3 regions of the Streptomyces sp. NPDC048295 genome follow, and region 1 is predicted to be linked to each of the others. Evidence: riboswitches for the same ligand, from Rfam matches in the RefSeq annotation. Region 1 holds a riboswitch; each other region holds the start of a gene.
What was found. A riboswitch is a leader RNA that binds a small molecule or an ion and turns the genes downstream of it on or off. The one in region 1 is predicted to bind cyclic di-AMP.
Positions count from the first base shown of each region.

Region 2: linked by a shared signal. The riboswitch ahead of AB0D53_RS23910 (transglycosylase SLT domain-containing protein) and the one ahead of AB0D53_RS06480 (NlpC/P60 family protein) in region 1 are both predicted to bind cyclic di-AMP.
Region 3: linked by a shared signal. The riboswitch ahead of AB0D53_RS22655 (transglycosylase family protein) and the one ahead of AB0D53_RS06480 (NlpC/P60 family protein) in region 1 are both predicted to bind cyclic di-AMP.

Region 1 is NZ_JBEZLL010000003.1:399,307-405,355, forward strand. It holds gene AB0D53_RS06455 (PspC domain-containing protein) at 1-21, shown strand, start outside; gene AB0D53_RS06460 (response regulator transcription factor) at 5-700, shown strand; gene AB0D53_RS06465 (GNAT family N-acetyltransferase) at 763-1,524, opposite strand; gene AB0D53_RS06470 (C40 family peptidase) at 1,600-2,661, opposite strand; gene AB0D53_RS06475 (hypothetical protein) at 2,976-3,329, shown strand; gene AB0D53_RS06480 (NlpC/P60 family protein) at 3,385-4,530, opposite strand; cyclic di-AMP (ydaO/yuaA leader) riboswitch at 4,529-4,693, opposite strand; gene pcrA (DNA helicase PcrA) at 4,941-6,049, shown strand, end outside.
Region 2 is NZ_JBEZLL010000016.1:157,868-163,916, forward strand. It holds gene AB0D53_RS23900 (DUF305 domain-containing protein) at 1-394, shown strand, start outside; gene AB0D53_RS23905 (ATP-binding cassette domain-containing protein) at 477-2,147, opposite strand; cyclic di-AMP (ydaO/yuaA leader) riboswitch at 2,753-2,937, shown strand; gene AB0D53_RS23910 (transglycosylase SLT domain-containing protein) at 2,942-3,439, shown strand; partial or broken gene AB0D53_RS23915 (FAD-dependent monooxygenase) at 3,433-3,811, opposite strand; gene AB0D53_RS23920 (hypothetical protein) at 3,856-4,173, opposite strand; gene AB0D53_RS23925 (APC family permease) at 4,544-5,941, shown strand.
Region 3 is NZ_JBEZLL010000015.1:87,127-93,175, reverse strand. It holds gene AB0D53_RS22665 (cytochrome P450) at 1-334, shown strand, start outside; gene AB0D53_RS22660 (transglycosylase family protein) at 440-1,381, shown strand; cyclic di-AMP (ydaO/yuaA leader) riboswitch at 1,682-1,853, shown strand; gene AB0D53_RS22655 (transglycosylase family protein) at 1,857-2,615, shown strand; gene eno (phosphopyruvate hydratase) at 2,902-4,182, shown strand; gene AB0D53_RS22645 (septum formation initiator family protein) at 4,281-4,751, shown strand; gene AB0D53_RS22640 (DUF501 domain-containing protein) at 4,810-5,343, shown strand; gene AB0D53_RS22635 (Ppx/GppA phosphatase family protein) at 5,429-6,049, shown strand, end outside.

The DNA.
Region 1 (6,049 bases):
AGCGATGACGGAGACCACTGAGCCGGCCGGGGGCCCGGAGCGCCGGGTACGGGTCGTGCTCGTCGACGACCACCGGATGTTCCGCACCGGCGTCCAGGCCGAGATCGGCCGCACCGAGGAGACCGGTGTCGAGGTGGTCGGCGAGGCCGCCGACGTCGACCAGGCGGTCACCGTGATCACGGCGACCCGGCCGGAGGTCGTCCTCCTCGACGTGCATCTGCCCGGCGGCGGCGGCGTCGAGGTGCTGCGCCGCTGCGCCCCGATGATGGGGGCCGTGGAGAACCCGGTGCGGTTCCTGGCGCTGTCCGTCTCGGACGCCGCCGAGGACGTCATCGGCGTCATCCGCGGCGGTGCCCGCGGCTATGTCACCAAGACCATCACCGGCACCGACCTGGTCGACTCGGTCTTCCGGGTCCAGGACGGCGACGCGGTGTTCTCGCCCCGGCTGGCCGGCTTCGTCCTCGACGCCTTCGCCTCCACGGACGCGCCGCCGGTCGACGAGGACCTGGACCGCCTCACCCAGCGCGAGCGCGAGGTGCTGCGGCTGATCGCGCGCGGCTACGCGTACAAGGAGATCGCCAAGCAGCTGTTCATCTCGGTGAAGACCGTCGAGTCCCATGTCTCGGCGGTGCTGCGTAAACTCCAGCTGTCCAACCGGCACGAGCTGACCCGCTGGGCGACGGCGCGACGGCTGGTCTGAGCCGGGCGGACGACGGTCCGGGCCCGCCGACGGGCTGATCCCGTCGGCGGGCGGCGGCCCCGTCAGGCCGGTTCGAGCGAGATGTTCAGCTTCTCGCCGATCCTGCGGAAGCCGATGCCCGCGTAGATCCGCTCCACATCGGCGTCGCCCGGCTCCAGCCACACCACCCGGCAGCCGCGCCCGAAGGCGGTCGCGGTCAGGTGGGCGGAGAGCGCGGCGCCGATGCCGCGGCGGCGGTAGGCGTCGGCGACGGCGAGACCGGCCAGTTCGGTGAGGCCGTCGACCGGGACGGAGCAGCCGCCCGCGCCGGCCGGCACGCCGTCGACCGTGGCCAGGGCCGCGACCCCGCCGTCCCGGGCCGCGGTGCGCAGCCACTGCGCCACGCCGTCCTCGGGCTCGCCGGTCCCGCCGTATCCGTGGTGCTGGACGAGCGCGGCGGCGGCGAACTCCGCGTCGGTGGCCGGTTCGCCGATCGTGAGGTCCGCCACCGGCTTCGGCGTCAGCAGCTCGCCCGGTGCGCAGGCCATGACCGGGGCCCGGTTCTCCACGGTGAACCCGGCGGCGAGCAGCGCGGGTTCGACCGCGGGCGCCGATCCGGGCAGGAACTCCAGCCGGGGCAGCCGGTCGTGCTCCCGGAACGCCGCGATCAGCGCGTCGAGATCGTCGGCGGTCGGCTCGGCCCCCTGGTCGGGTATGGCGTAGTTGGCGTACTTGAGCGACCAGCCGGGGTTGTACCGCACCGTGAAGGGCCCGACCCGGAGGTGGTCCGGGGAGCGCTGGGCGAGCGTACGGGCATGGGTCTGGACATCGGCGTCCATGGGCATGTGGGTCGTCCTCCGGCCGGTTGGTCGACGGCGGGCCGACCCGATGGCGGGCCGACCCGGATCGGAGTCGGGAGCCTATGCCACCCGGGTGGCTCCGGCGAAGGGCATCTGGTCGATCGGCGCGACCCGGACCGGCGCTCCGGGGCGCGGGGCGTGGATCATCTGGCCGTTGCCGATGTAGAGCCCGACATGGCTGATGCCGGAGTAGAAGAACACCAGGTCGCCCGGGGCGAGTTCGGAACGCGGGATGTGCCGGCCGGCGTTGATCTGGGTGTACGTGGTCCGGGGGAGCGAGACCCCGGCGGAGCGCCAGGCGGCCTGGGTGAGCCCGGAGCAGTCGAACGAGGAGGGGCCGGTGGCGCCCCAGACGTACGGCTTGCCGAGCGCCCCGTACGCGAACGCGACGGCTTCGGCGGCGCGGGCGTTCGGCGCCCGGACGGGGCCGCGTGCGGTGGAGCGGTCGGCGCGGCCGGCGGAGCGCGCGCCGTCGGCCGATCCGTGGTCGGAGTTCTCGTAGGCGGTGCGCTCGGGCGGGCTCAGCCGGTCGAGGAGCCGCTGCGCCTCGGCGAGCTTGGTCGTGATCGTCGCCTTGTGCTTCTTCAGCTCGGCCCGGCGGGCGGCCAGCGCGGCCAGCTCTCCCTCGGCCTGGGCGCGCAGCGTGGCGATCTGGGCGACCTGCCGCCGGACCTTGTTGAGCGCGGCGGCCTGGCGGTCGCCGATCCGGTCCACGTACGAGGCCCGCTCCAGGTACTGGTCCGGGTCGGAGGAGAGCGCCAGTTGCACGGACGTGTCGAGGCCGCCGGTGCGGTACTGCGCGGCGGCGAACGAACCCAGTTCGTCGCGCGAGGCGTTGAGGCGCTCGGTCCTGCGGGCGGCCTCGTCGCGCAGCTCGTCGAGGGCGTTCTCGGCGGCGGACGCCTTCTCCTTCGCGCCGTTGTACTGCTCGGTGGCGACCTCCGCGTCGTGGTACAGCCGGTCCACCTCGGTCTTGACCTGGACGGGGGTGCGCTGCGGGTCGGCGTGCGCCGGGCCGGGCATCACGGCGGCGGTGGCGGCCCCGGCGAAGGCCAGGGTCGCCGCGGTGCGGGCAGCAGGGCCGGTGTACGGGCGCTGCTTGGGTTTTCGATGCGCTGCCACGAGGGCGTGCGTCCTTCCTGACGACTGCCCGCCGGGGGATGCCGACGGGCCCGCCACAACTCTCGGCGGGGCGACCGGTGCACTGTCCGCGTACGGAGCGGCGGTGGAGCCGGCCACCTGCTCAGCGACGCTAAACCCGGGGCACGGGCAGGAGTCGTAATGACGCTTATTGTCTTGATTTGGCGTGGCAATGTCGTCGAGTGATCGGAAAAATTGCACCAGAGTAAGGCAATTGGTACAGACGCGAGTGAAGTGGTCAGGAAGGTATACCTGCCTGCCGAGTGGTGATATGGCCGGAGCTAGGCTGCGGCCTCATGGACGTACTCATTCATGTCTTCGTCGCCCTGCACATCATCGGCATCGCCTCCCTGCTGGGCGGTTTCCTGACCCAGATGAAGGCGATGGGCGCGGGCACGGCCCGGTTCGTCCCGGCGATGCTGCACGGCGCGCTGACCATGCTGGTCACCGGCGTCGCACTGGTCGGGCTGAACGAGGCCGACGGCAACCACGTGAACAACATCAAGATCGGCGTCAAGCTGCTGGTCCTGGTCGTCGTCCTCGCGCTCGTCTACATCAAGCGGGACGAGGAGACGGTCGACAAGGGCGCCTTCGCGGCGGTGGGCGGACTGACGATGCTCAACATCTTCATCGCCACGCTCTGGACCTGATCCCGCCCGCGCCGCACCGCCCCGGCACCGGGGCGGTACGGCGCGTGGAGGCCCGCTACGCGGGCCGCACGCTGCCGTAGATCGGCATGTAGTAGATCGACTCCTCGCGCACGTTCGCCCCGGGCTTCGGTGCGTGGATCATCATCCCGTCGCCCTTGTAGATGCCGACGTGGCTGATGTCGTCGTAGAAGAACACCAGATCCCCCGGCCGCAGGTCCGCGGTGGCGACCCGGGTGCCGATCTTGACCTGGTCCCACGTGGTGCGCGGGATGTCGACCCCCGCCGCCTTCCACGCGGCCCGGGTGAGGCCGGAGCAGTCGTACGACGCCGGGCCCGTCGCGCCCCAGACGTACGGCTTGCCGATCTGGGCCCTGGCGAAGGCGAGCACCTTCTCCGCCTTGGTCGTGGCGCCGCTGTCCGAGCCGGTGCCCGTCCCCGTACCGCCGCCCGACTCCTTCGCGGCCTCGTCGGCCTTGCGGTCGGCCTCGGCCTTCGCGGCGGCCTGCTGCTTCGCCAGCTCCTGCGCCTTGCGCCTGGCCTCGGCCTCCTTCTTCCGCTCGATCGCCGCGAGCCGCGCCTTCTCCTCGGCGGTCAGCTTCGACAGCAGCGTGCGCGCCTCGCCCAGCTTCGTCTGCACGTCCTGCTTGCTGGTGCGCAGCGTGCTCTGCGTCGTCGTCAGCGTCTCCAGGCTCCGCACCGCTTCGGCGCGCTTCTTCGACGCCTTGGCCTGCTGCGTACGGAAGTCCGTGATCGCCTGCTGCTGCCGGCTGGTCATCCGGTCCATCAGCTGGCTCTGGTCGAAGTACGACTGCGGGTCGTCGGCCAGGAAGAACGTGGCGCTCGGTGTGATGGAACCGCTGCGGTACTGCGCGGCCGCGTAGGCGCCGAGCGTCCTGCGCGCCTCGTTGAGCTTGTCGGCGCGCTCGGCGACGTCGTCCAGCAGGGCGTCGACCTTGGCGCGCTGGGCGGCGGAGGCTTCCTTCGCCTGGTTGTACTGCTGGGTCGCGGTCCCCGCCTGCCGGTAGAGGTCGTCGACCTTCTTCTGTACGTCCTCGACGCCGGGCTTCGGATCGGGTGCGGCCATGGCGCTCTGCGTGGAGAGCAGGGTCACGGACGCCAGCGCCGCGGTGGTGAGACCGACGGCCGGTGCGGTGGTGCGCACCCGGGTGCGCGGCTTGCGATGGGATGCCAAGGCCGGCATCTCCTTCCGTGGACCGCCTACCGGGTTAGCTGTCGGGTTCGGGCGGAACGGAAGGCTGCCCTACGGTCCGAGTGGGGGATAAGGACCGATTCACCCCGGTACTGCTCATGGGTCCCCGGTTCCGAACTCCCCTGAGGGCGGCCGGATTCGGCGGAGGCGCCCGCTCGGCGTGGTTCGCCTCAAGGGGGTACGGGCCGCCCGGTCGAGCACGCTAGCCAACCCATGGTGCTGCTGTGAAGGTTGATGTTCGATATGCCCGATACATTTTCGTGACCTTGCCGGAATGGGGCGGTGGAGGCCCGGAATTCCTCACGGGCTGTGGGTGCGCCCCTCCGCTGGGTGTCCGTCGCGGTGCGCGGTTCGCCATGCGGCCTCCGGGTGTCGGTGGGGCGGCCTAGACTCGACTAGCGATGAGCAGCCTCTTTGACGACAGCTTCCTGGCCGGCCTCCAGCACTCGGAGGAAGAGCCCCCGCCGCCCCCCGAGGACTCCGCACCCGAAGCGGTGCCGGAGGACCTCTTCGCGGGCGTGTTCGACGGGCCCCCGCCGCCCAGGGACGCCTACTACCGCGACGGCGCGCACCGCCCCGTCATCGACGCCGCGGCGCTCCTCGACGGGCTGAACACGGAGCAGCGCGCCGCCGTGGTCCACGCGGGCTCCCCGCTGCTCATCGTCGCCGGGGCCGGCTCGGGCAAGACCCGGGTGCTGACCCACCGGATCGCCCACCTCCTCGCGGAGCGCGGGGTGCACCCCGGCCAGATCCTGGCGATCACCTTCACCAACAAGGCCGCGGGCGAGATGAAGGAGCGCGTCGAGCAGCTCGTCGGACCGCGCGCCAACGCGATGTGGGTCATGACCTTCCACAGCGCGTGCGTACGCATCCTGCGCCGCGAGTCGAAGCGGCTCGGTTTCACCTCGTCGTTCTCGATCTACGACGCCGCCGACTCCAAGCGGCTGATGGCCCTGGTCTGCCGCGATCTCGACCTCGACCCGAAGCGCTTCCCGCCGAAGTCGTTCACGGCCAAGGTCTCCAACCTGAAGAACGAACTGATCGACGAGGAGACCTTCGCCGGCCAGGCCGCGGACGGCTTCGAGAAGACCCTCGCCCAGGCCTACGCGATGTACCAGTCCCGGCTGCGCGAGGCCAACGCGCTGGACTTCGACGACATCATCATGACGACGGTCCACCTGCTCCAGGCGTTCCCGGACGTCGCCGAGCACTACCGCCGCCGCTTCCGCCACGTCCTGGTCGACGAGTACCAGGACACCAACCACGCCCAGTACACCCTGGTGCGCGAGCTGGTCGGCCCGGCGGGCGAGGGCGACGCCCCGGCGGAGCTGTGCGTCGTGGGTGACGCGGACCAGTCGATCTACGCCTTCCGCGGCGCGACCATCCGCAACATCCTCCAGTTCGAGGAGGACTACCCGAACGCGACGACGATCCTCCTGGAGCAGAACTACCGCTCCACGCAGACGATCCTCTCCGCCGCCAACGCGGTCATCGAGCGCAACGAGAGCCG
Region 2 (6,049 bases), on a different contig from region 1:
CCCCGAGATCGAGAAGCTGGCCGCCGCGATCGAGAAGGCCCAGGACCCCGAGATCAACACGATGAAGGGCTGGCTGACTTCGTGGGGCAAGCCGCTGCCCTCGGACTCGTCCTCGATGGGTGACATGCCCGGGATGGACCACGGCACGGACGGTTCGGGAATGCCCGGAATGATGTCCGACAAGGACATGAGCGATCTGTCGGCCGCCAAGGGCAAGGACTTCGACAAGAAGTTCGCCCAGCTGATGATCGGCCACCACCGGGGTGCGGTCACCATGGCCGAGGAGGAGCGGAAGAAGGGTGACAACGCCGACGCGAAGAAGCTCGCCGGCGCTGTCATCACCGCTCAGACCGCCGAGATCGAGCAGATGAACAAGATCATCGACAGGCTCTGACCGCAACGCGGGTGCGGGCCTTCGCACGACCGTCCGGATGGAGTCGTGCGAAGCCCCGCACCCCATGGTGCTTCCGTTCGGATCACACCGGGCTCGCGTGTTCCGGAGCAGCGAGCAGGCCGGCCACCTCCTGAGCGGTGGTCTCCCGGAGCTCCTCCCCGACCAGCAGCCACCGGGTGATGCCCAGCGATCGAAGGAAGGGCAGATCGTGACTGGCGATCAGGAGCGCCCCCTCGTACGACTCGAGTGCGCCGGTCAGCTGCCGCACGCTGGCGACGTCGAGGTTGTTGGTCGGCTCGTCCATCATCAGCAGCTGCGGCGCCGGCGCGGCGAGCATCGTCGCCGCGAGGGCGGCACGGAAGCGTTCACCGCCCGAGAGGGTGCCCGCAGGCTGTTCCGCGCGTTTCCCCTGGAAGAGGAAGCGTGCGAGCTGGGCGCGGATGTGGTTGTCGGTGACCCCGGGGGCCATCCGGGCCACGTTCGCCGCAACGCTCAGCTCCTCGTCCAGCACATCGAGCCGCTGCGGGAGGAACCGCGTCGGGACGAAGGTCCTGGCCTCGCCGGACAAGGGGGCCAGCTCACCGGTGAGGGTGCGCAGCAGCGTCGTCTTCCCGGCGCCGTTGCGGCCGACGAGTGCGATCCGCTCGGCCCCCCGCACCTGGAGGCTGCCCTCACGGAGCCTCCCGAACCGCGGGCGCAGCTCGTGCAGGCTCAGCACGGTGCGCCCGGCCGGCACCGCCGTGCGGGGAAGGTCCACACGGATCTCGGCATCGTCACGGATGGCCTCCGCGGCCTCCTCGCGGCGCTCGCGCGCCTGGCCGAGCCGTTCCTCGTGGACGCCGCGAAGCTTGCCCGCCGACTCCTGCGCGGACCGCTTGCGGCGGCCGGCCAGGATCTTCGGGAGGCTGCCTTCGGCCTCGGTCCTCCTCCCGTTCCTCTGGCGACGGGCCAGCTTCACCCGGGTCTCCTCCAGTTCGCGTTTCTGGCGGCGAAGATCGGCCTCCGCGGCCCGCAACGTCCTCCCGGCGGCCTCCTGTTCGGTGGCCACGGCTTCCTGGTACGCGGACCAGCCACCGCCGTACCAGTTCACGGATCCGGCGCGCAGCTCGGCGATGCGGTCCACGCGCTCCAGCAGTTCGCGGTCGTGGCTGACCACGACCAGCACGCCCGAGCGCCAGGAGTCGACGGCCTCGTAGAGTCTCCGGCGGGCGAACACGTCGAGGTTGTTGGTGGGCTCGTCAAGGAGCAGTACGTCGGGACGGTCCAGCAGCAGTGCGGCCAGGCGTAGCAGCACGGTCTCGCCACCGGACAACTGGCCTACTGTGCGGTCCAGTTCGATGTCTCCGAGCCCGAGTTGGCCCAGGGTCGCCAGGGCCCGTTCCTCGACGTCCCAGTCGTCGCCGACCGTCTCGAAGTGCTTCTCGTCGACGTCCCCGGACTCGATGGCGCGCAGCGCCTCGCGCCGCTCGGCGATGCCCAGGGCCCGGTCCACCCGCAGTGTGGTGTCGAGGGTGATGTTCTGCGGAAGGTGGGCGAGGCTGCCGTTGACGGTCACCGACCCCTGGGAGGGGCGGAGCTGACCGGCGAGCAGGTGCAGCAGTGTGGACTTTCCCGCGCCGTTGGTACCGACGAGGCCGACGCGGCCCCGGCCGATGGCGAGCGAGAGTCCGTCGAGGACGGTCGTGCCGTCCGGCCGGCGGAAGGACAGGGCCGAGCAGGTGAGGGAAGCGCCGGGGGTGGTGGGTGTCGCCATGGTGTTCCTCGCATTCGCAAGCGCGGTGAGTGGGGGCTTCGTATGCGAGCACCACGCGGCGACCGGGCAGCGGAGGGGGGTACGGCGGTCCCGAAGATCGAGGGACGGCTCATGCACCGAGGTCGCATCCACGCGGGGTCACGGGCAGTGCGGAGCACTGCTACGGCGTGACAGACGTACGGGCGGTGCCGTACGGCGTGATGTTCGCGAACCTCAGATGCGCAACGTCCACCTCTATCGGAGACAACAGGACATCAGAACCATAACGGTGGGGAGGGAGGGATGGCAATGCCTCCGGGCGTCGGGCGGGGCCGGCTGTGCGAGCCCTCCGTCGCGGTATGTCCGTCCCATTGTGGGTGGTTCAGGCGAATTGCCCCTTTGGAGTGCCGGGTGAATTGCACCTTTTGTGAATTCGTGGCGCGAGTCACTTCCCATTCCCTCGAAGTCGCGTCACATGATGCGGACCCCTTCCCGTGCAAGGGGGGAGGCGCGCTCGATGTGAGCTGGATTACCACAATTCCAATGTCTTGATCTTGTAAGTGAATTGCGTGCGGAAATCAGGGTCTTGTCCCTTTCGGTTCCTCTCGCCTACGGTCACCGTCAATCCGGACGGAACGCCGAATCCTGCCGCCGCCCGGACATCCGACCCACTCGTGTACGGCAGGAGCGGGGGACCCAGATAAGCCGCCGGCCCGGTATCCGGAACGGCTCGGGTGAAGCCGCGCTCAGCGCGGCCAGGCATCTCCAGCCTGAACCCGACAGCTCACCTCGCAGGCGACGGAGAGGAATCCAGCATGTCCGCAACGCGTACGTACCGTCGTCTCAGGTCCACCTCGCTGACCCGGGGCTTCATCGCCGCGGGTACGGGTGCGGCCGCCCTCCTGCTGCCGTTGACCGGCGCCGCCACGGCCTCGGCTGCGCCAGTACAGTCCGTCAGCGCCGCGGCGCCCGCAGCGCAGCCCGCGGCGTACACCAACAATCTGGACGGCTGGATCAAGGAGTCGCTGGCCGTCATGGCTGAGCACGGCATCCCCGGCAGCTACAACGGCATCCACCGCAATGTGATGCGCGAGTCCTCCGGCAACCCCCGGGCCATCAACAACTGGGACTCGAACGCCGCAGCAGGAACACCGTCAAAGGGTCTCCTCCAGATCATCGACCCGACCTTCCGGGCCTACCACGTGCCCGGCACGGCGATGGACGCCTACGATCCCGTCGCCAACATCACCGCGGCGTGCAACTACGCGGCCGACAGGTACGGCTCCATCGACAACGTCTTCGGGGCCTACTGAGGTACGGAACCCGGCCGCGGGGGCGTCCGGTCGGCACGGCACAGGATCGTGCCGACGGTGACGCGGGACGGCGCGAGTCGCAGTGACGTGTTCCGCAGCGCGACGGCCGCCGGACGGGACAGCCGCTGACCCGTCCGGCGGCCCGGCGGGCGGACGGGCGGCCGACTGGCTGCGGGGCCGGCGCTCGGCGTCGTAGCGACCGAGCGCCGGCTCGACGATGGGTCCGGCGCGCAGCGCGGCGGCCGGTGTCGCCGCGTCCTCCAGCGCCTGGCAGGGCCCCTGGCAGGAATTCGGGGTCATGTCATGGGCGGCGTCGCCGAGGAGGGCGATCCGGCCCACGGTGCAGCACGGCAGTCGCACGACCATCTCATTGCCGCGCCGGCGTCTCGCGGCATCCGTTCGTCCGCGCGGGATCCTCACTCCGGGGCGCGCTGCGTCGGCCTCGCCGGTCCCGAGCGGGGCATCACGGGAACGGTCGCCGCCGACCCGGCCCGGACCGCCTGCACCACCGCGTCGTGCAGGCGACGGCTGTCCTCCTCCGAGGGGCACGCGACGGGGCTGCCCGACATCGTGAACCAGTCGATCGCACCGGTGTACTGCACGGTGACCTGGGCCGTGTCCTCCGCCCAGGTCGTGTGCACGGTCAGGTCCCCGGACAGGACGCCGACCTCTTCCGTCAGCACGCCACCGTGCCCGGAGAACACACCGCGAGTCGTCCATGACGCCCAAGCCATGACTCCAGGCTGGCATCAACACCGCGGATGCGCGACCCGCGGGCTCGCCACTCCGGCCCCGCGCCCCGCCCGCCCCGTCCGTGCGGGAGGTCGTCCCGCCTTCCGGATGCTGGATACGGGCGAAACTTTCCATCGGCCCGGGCTGCGGTTCCCGCACCCCCCGATCCCCGGACTATGACGCGTTGTTAACGCCAAACCGTCGAATTTGGCCATCGGAACAACGAATTCCGAAGGTGAACGCCTCTTGACCTGCGGAACACGTCGGGATTGCATATCGCGCTGGGAGCGACGAAACCACTCACCACGTCCTCGTCTGGAGGCGATACCGCTCCCGTGCTCAGACACCGCACCTGTTGATCGGAACCGCACGATGACCGACACGCTCAGCGCTCCCCAGGCGCTCGCCCCAGCGACCGGCCCCACTCCCCAGAAGCTCAAGCGTTCCATCGGCGTCGTGGGCGGCACACTGCTCACGCTCTCCTGCGTGACGCCCGCCTCGACCCTCTTCGTGGTCGTACCGGACCTGTTCTCCACCCTCGGCACGTACACCGCCCTCACCATCGCCATCGGCTCGCTGCTCTGCATCGCGGTCGCCTTCTGCTACTCGGAGCTGGGCACGCTCATCCCCAGCGCCGGCGGCGAGTACGCCATGGTGTCGACCATGGCGGGGCGGCTCGCCGGGTGGCTCGTCTTCGTGCTCTCGCTGCTGGTCGTGATGATCGTTCCCCCTGTGATCGCCATGGGAACGGCCGACTACCTCGCACCCATCGTGCACATTCCGGCCCCCGTCGCGGGCGCCGGCGTCATGCTGCTCGCCACCCTCGCCGGCCTCCTCGACCTGCGCGCCAACGCGTGGATCACCGGGATCTTCCTCGTACTCGAAGTGATCGCGGCAGGCGTCGTCGCCGTTCTCGGCTTCGCCCACTCCGAACGAGGCGGATCGGCGCTGGTGCACGGGTCGGTCGCCTCGTCGGGCGGCACGAGCTCGACCGTCACCGCGATGATGGTGGTCTCCGGGCTCGCGATCGCCCTCTTCATCACCCAGGGCTTCTCCACGGCCGTCTACCTCTCCGAGGAACTGGAGAACCCGCGGCGCAACGTGGCCCGCACCGTGCTCGCCACCCTCGCCATCTCCACCGCGGTCATCCTCGTCCCGGTCATCGCGATCACCCTGGGCGCCCCGGACCTGGAGGCCCTGACCTCGGGCGACCTCAACACGATGGTGGCCGCCTGGTCCAACTCGGCCGTCGGCACCTTCGTCAGCCTCTGCGTGGCCCTCGCGATCATCAACGCGGGCATCGTGATGGTCATCCAGAACTCCCGGGTGCTCTTCGCCTCCGCCCGTGACAAGGCCTGGCCCGCACCGATCAACAACGCTCTGGCCCGGCTCGGCCGGTTCGGTTCCCCGTGGGTGGCGACCCTGCTCGTCGGCATCCCCGGCGCGGCGCTCTGCTTCGTCAACCTCGACACGCTGTACGGCGTCACCGGTGTGTCCGTCACCGCCATGTACCTGCTGGTCGCGGTCGCGGCCCTGCTCTGCCGCCGCGGCACGCACCGGGAGACACCGGCCTGGCGGATGCCGCTGTGGCCCGCGATCCCCGTGCTGCTGATCGCCGTGCTGACGTACATCCTCACCCAGCAGGAGACCGAGTACCTGCTGTGGACCGGCGGGATCACAGCGGTCGCCACGCTCTACTGGGCGCTCTACCTGCGGCCTCGCCGGGAGACCCGCTGGCTGGTCAGCATCCCGGAGGACGCGCACTCCTGACCCTCCCCGGACGTGTTCCGCGCGGTGTCCGGCCCGTCGGTGAAGAGCGGCCGCCGACGGGCGAAGACACCCCGGATGCCCTCACAGTGGAGTGAGGGACGTCGTCGG
Region 3 (6,049 bases), on a different contig from region 1:
GGCCGGGGACCCCGTGCTCGTGGTGCTCGCCGCGGCCGACCGCGACCCGGAACGCTTCGAGGATCCCGACACGCTCGACCTCGCACGGCGTGACAATCAGCACCTCGGATACGGGCACGGCATCCACTACTGCCTGGGCGCGCCGCTCGCCCGGCTGGAGGGACGGACCGCGCTCGCCACGCTCCTGACCCGCCTTCCGGACCTGCGGCTTGCAGTGGAACCTACCGATTTGCGGTGGCGTGGCGGGCTCATCATGCGTGGACTTCGCACGCTCCCGGTGGAGTTCACGCCGGGGCCCACGCGCGCCGAAAGTGACACACCGTCAACTCTGTGACTTTGGCGTGATCTGCGCTGCATCGACTTGTGACGCGCGTTCGAGTCCCGCTAGGTTCACCGTTCGACTCACCAGTCACACGTCAGTCACACGGAAGGCAACCCCATGGGCTCCGCGAACGGCAGACACCGTCGCCCCCGTCAGGCACCCGCCATCGTCGTCGCCGCGGGCGTGACCGGATCGGCCATCGCCATCCCGCTGCTCGGCGCGGCCGGCGCGCACGCGGCCGACGCGACGACCTGGGACCGGGTGGCCGAGTGCGAGAGCGGCGGCGCGTGGAGCGCCGACTACGGGAACGGCTTGTACGGCGGCCTGCAGTTCTCGCCGCAGACCTGGAAGGCGTACGGCGGTGAGGCGTACGCGGAGCGCGCCGACCTCGCCAGCCGGGCGCAGCAGATAGAGGTGGCCGAGAAGGTCCTGAAGGACCGGGGGCCGAAGGCCTGGCCCAGCTGTGCGGTCATCTCCGGCCTCGCGGTGGACGGGGTGCTGCCGGGGGTCGACCCGGGCTCCGTTCCCGCCGAGGACCCGGCCGCGAGCACCGAGCCGGCTGACGGCGCGTCGGCGGACCCGTCCGACGACGCCACGCCGTCCGGGAGTGCCTCGGAGGACTCGAAGGGCTCGAAGGGCTCGAAGGGGTCCGGCAAGCCGTCGGGGAAGACCTCGCCGTCCCCGAAGCCCTCCGGCTCGACCACCCCGTCCCCCGACGAGTCCCGTGACGAGTCCGGCGCGCCCGGCTCGTCCAGTGGCACGGGCGGCAAGCACCGCGGCGCGCCGGCCGCCGAGGGGAGCCGCGGCACGGACGGCGGCGACCGTGAGTCGGGCCGGCACGCCTCCCGCGGCGGCGGTGACGCGCGCGACACGGCCGAACCGACGGCTGACGGCGCGTACACCGTTCGGCCCGGCGACAACCTCTGGTCGATTGCTGACGCACAGAAGGTTCCCGGTGGCTGGCCCGCGCTCTACGAGGCCAACAAGGGCGCCGTCGGCTCCGACCCGGACCTCATCCTCCCTGGCCAGAGCCTCGATCTCGATGTGAAGGACCAGTGAAGGCAGTCTGATAATCGACTAAAAACACCTCGAAAATCGGGGCAGTTCAGGGACCTATGTCCACTTATGCGTAAGTGAGACATGGGTCTCTTTGGGTCAACTGGCGTGTCGCGCCCAGGGACCCCTTCCGCATCGCGTCCCACCTGCGGAAACGACGGTTCTTCAGATGCAAGTACGGGCAGATTGTCCGATGTGTCCATCTTTGAATGTGAGGGTTGCGTATGTTTACGGTCGGAACCGCTCGCACCGCGGGCCCCGTCGACCGTCACGCCGAATCCTGCCGTCGGTCGAAGGGAACAGACGCGTAAAGCGCCGTAGGCAGGAGCGGGGGACCCAGGTAAGCGCCGGGCCCGATCGTCGAAAGACGCATCAGGACCGGCTTGGGGTGAAGTCGCGTGCTAGGACGTGCGACCGGGCAACTCACTTGGCCCGAACCCGACAGCTCACCTCGTAGGCGTCGGTGAGGAGAAGTTCCATGCTGCTTTCCAGCAAGGGCAAGCACCGCCGCCCGTCCAAGGCCGTCCGTATCGCCACGCTCGCCGGTGTCGCCGGTGCCGCTGTCGCCGTGCCCCTGATGGGTGCGACCGGCGCCTCCGCCGCCTCCGTCGCCACCTGGGACGCCGTCGCCCAGTGCGAGTCCGGTGGCAACTGGTCCATCAACACCGGCAACGGCTACTACGGCGGTCTGCAGTTCTCGCAGTCCAGCTGGGCCGCCGCCGGCGGTACGCAGTACGCCCCCCGCGCCGACCTGGCCACCAAGGCCCAGCAGATCGCCACCGCCGAGCGGCTCCTCGACATGCAGGGCCCGGGTGCCTGGGGCTGTGCCGGCGCCGGCAACCTGACCAACGACGGTGTCGACCCGGGTGTCAACACCGGCTCCTCCTCCAACTCCACCGCGAGCTCCGGCGCCTCCGAGCAGCAGAGCGCCCCGGCCGCCCCGAAGCAGCAGGCCCAGCCGAAGCAGAGCGAGCGCACCGAGGCCCCCGCCGCCTCCCGCTCGGAGCGCTCCGCCGCCCCGCAGGCCGAGTCGAAGAAGACCGTCACCACCCCGACCGGCGAGAAGGTCAAGAAGGGCGACGGCGAGTACAAGGTCGTCTCCGGCGACTCGCTGAGCAAGATCGCCGCCGACCACAAGGTCGAGGGCGGCTGGCAGAAGCTGTTCGAGCTGAACAAGGACATCGTCAAGAACGCCGACCTGATCTACCCGGGTCAGCAGCTGCACCTGACGAAGTAGTCGCGGCTCGCTCCTCCCCGAGCACCCCGGCCCGGCGCGCGTTCCCCCGTACGCGCCGGGCCGGGGTTCTGCCGTCCGCGCTCGGGGGAGCGCCGGACCGTTCAACTGTTGTAGTTACCGGCCAGTAAATTTCTGACTGTTTGTCCGACAATGTGTGCCCTCGGGTCCTTTTTCGTCCCAGGGGTCGGGCGGTCGTCGGGCTGAGCGGGCCGGGCCGGTTAGGCTCTTGGCGCAAGGCCAAAGCGACCCTGCACAAACAGCGTCATATCCCAGAAGGAGATGCCTCGTGCCGTCCATCGACGTCGTCGTAGCCCGGGAAATCCTCGACTCCCGCGGAAACCCCACGGTCGAGGTCGAGGTCGGCCTCGACGACGGCAGCACGGGCCGTGCTGCCGTTCCGTCCGGCGCCTCCACAGGGGCGTTCGAGGCCATCGAGCTCCGTGACGGTGACCCCAACCGCTACCAGGGCAAGGGCGTCGAGAAGGCCGTCCTCGCCGTGATCGAGCAGATCGGCCCGGAGCTCGTCGGCTACGACGCCACCGAGCAGCGCCTGATCGACCAGGCGATGTTCGACCTGGACGCCACCGAGAACAAGGGCTCGCTCGGCGCCAACGCCATCCTCGGCGTCTCGCTGGCCGTCGCCCACGCCGCCTCCGAGGCCTCGGACCTGCCGCTGTTCCGCTACCTCGGTGGCCCGAACGCGCACCTGCTGCCCGTTCCGATGATGAACATCCTCAACGGCGGTTCGCACGCCGACTCCAACGTGGACATCCAGGAGTTCATGATCGCGCCGATCGGCGCCGAGTCCTTCTCCGAGGCGCTGCGCTGGGGTGCCGAGGTCTACCACACCCTGAAGAAGGTCCTGAAGACCAAGGGCCTGTCGACCGGTCTCGGCGACGAGGGCGGCTTCGCGCCGAACCTGGAGTCGAACCGCGCCGCCCTCGACCTCATCATCGAGGCCATCAAGGAGGCCGGCTACGCCCCGGGCAAGGACATCGCGCTCGCGCTCGACGTCGCCGCGTCCGAGTTCTACAAGGACGGCAAGTACGAGTTCGAGGGCAAGGCCCGCTCGGCCGCCGAGATGACCGAGTACTACGAGGAGCTCGTCTCCGCGTACCCGCTGGTCTCCATCGAGGACCCGCTGTACGAGGACGACTGGGCCGGCTGGAAGGTCATCACCGACAAGCTCGGTGCCAAGGTGCAGATCGTCGGCGACGACCTCTTCGTCACCAACCCGGAGCGCCTGGCCCGCGGCATCGAGGAGGGCTCCGCCAACGCCCTGCTCGTCAAGGTCAACCAGATCGGTTCGCTGACCGAGACCCTGGACGCCGTCGAGCTGGCCCAGCGCAACGGCTTCAAGTGCATGATGTCCCACCGCTCCGGCGAGACCGAGGACGTCACCATCGCCGACCTCGCGGTCGCCGTGAACTGCGGCCAGATCAAGACCGGCGCCCCGGCCCGCTCGGACCGCGTCGCCAAGTACAACCAGCTGCTGCGCATCGAGGAGATCCTCGACGACGCCGCGGTGTACGCGGGCCGTTCCGCCTTCCCGCGCTTCAAGGGCTGACAAGCCCGGCGGGGGCAACTGCCCCGGCCTCCGTCCGTCCCCGCACTCGGTCCCGTACCGTGTGCGGGGACGGACGTGCGTAATGGGGAGGCGGAGACATGGCCGCGAAGGACCGGGACCGGTTCTCCACCGCGACCCGGCTGCGGCTGCTCGGTGAGCAGACCGCGGCCCGCGTGTACCGGTCCCAGAACCGCCGCCAGGACCGCCGCTCACGGCTCACCGGCCGGGCCGCCTTCCTCGCGCTCGTCGTCTGCTCCCTGGTGGTCGCGCTCGCGTACCCGATGCGGCAGTACGTCTCGCAGCAGGACGAGATCGCCGACCAGGAGCGCCTGGCGCAGGAGGCCAGGGCCCGTACCGAGGAGCTGCGCGACGAGAAGGCGCGCCTCCAGGACGACGCGTACATCAGGCAGCTGGCCCGTACGCACCTGCACTACCTTCTTCCCGGGGAGACCGGTTACACCGTGATCGACCCCGACGCGGTCAAGGAGCGCGAGGGCAGGACGGACGAGTCCGGCCGGCCGTGGCACTCCAACCTCTGGGACGGCGTGGACAGCGCCGACCGCGACTGACTTCTTCATCCATCTGCAGAACCGCAGTTCGAGCAGCCCGATCAGAACCAAGGCAGGCATGGAAACCCCCCCTCCGCAGACCGAGCCCACCGCGCCCACCGAGGCGGACATCGCCGCGTTCCAGCAGCAGCTGGGCCGCCCGCCGCGCGGCCTGCGCGCGATCGCGCACCGCTGCCCCTGCGGCAACCCGGACGTGGTCGAGACGCAGCCCCGGCTGGAGGACGGTACGCCGTTCCCGACGACGTACTACCTGACGTGCCCGCGCGCCGCGTCCGCGATCGGCACGCTGGAGGCGAACGGGGTCATGAAGGAGATGACCGAGCGCCTCGCCACCGACCCCGAGCTGGCCGCGGCGTACCGGGCCGCCCACGAGGACTACATCGCACGGCGCGACGCCATCGAGGTGCTGGAGGGCTTCCCGAGCGCGGGTGGCATGCCGGACCGGGTGAAGTGCCTGCACGTCCTGGTGGGGCACTCGCTGGCCGCGGGGCCGGGGGTGAATCCGCTGGGTGACGAGGCGATCGCGATGCTGCCGGAGTGGTGGCGCAAGGGGCCGTGCGTCTCGCCGTGCGGCGCGTCGGACGAGGGCTGACCCTTCCCAGCCGGGGGCTCCGCCCCCGGACCCCCGCCCCTCGATCGCCGGAGGGGCTTTGTCCGCTTGATCTCGGGAGTACTTCATGACCCGCGTGGCCGCCATCGACTGCGGTACCAACTCCATCCGTCTGCTCGTCGCCGACGCGGACCCGTCCACCGGTGAGCTGGTCGAGCTCGACCGGCGGATGGAGATCGTCCGCCTCGGGCAGGGCGTCGACCGGACCGGCCGGCTCGCCCCCGAGGCGCTGGAGCGGACCTTCGCGGCCTGCCGCCGGTACGCGGCGGTGATCAAGGAGCACGGGGCGCAGCGGATCCGCTTCGTCGCCACCTCCGCCTCCCGCGACGCGGAGAACCGGGACGAGTTCGTCCGTGGGGTGCTGGAGATCCTGGGCGTCGAGCCCGAGGTGATCAGCGGTGACCAGGAGGCGGAGTTCTCCTTCACCGGGGCCACCAAGGAGCTCGCCGGCCGCGACCACCTCGCCGAGCCGTATCTCGTCGTGGACATCGGCGGCGGCTCCACCGAGTTCGTCGTCGGCGACGACCATGTGCGGGCCGCCCGCTCCGTGGACATCGGCTGCGTACGGATGACCGAGCGGCACCTGGTGCGCGACGGCGTCGTGACCGATCCGCCGACGCCCTCCCAGACCGCCGCGATCCGCGCCGACATCGACGCCGCCCTGGACCTCGCCGAGGAGACCGTCCCG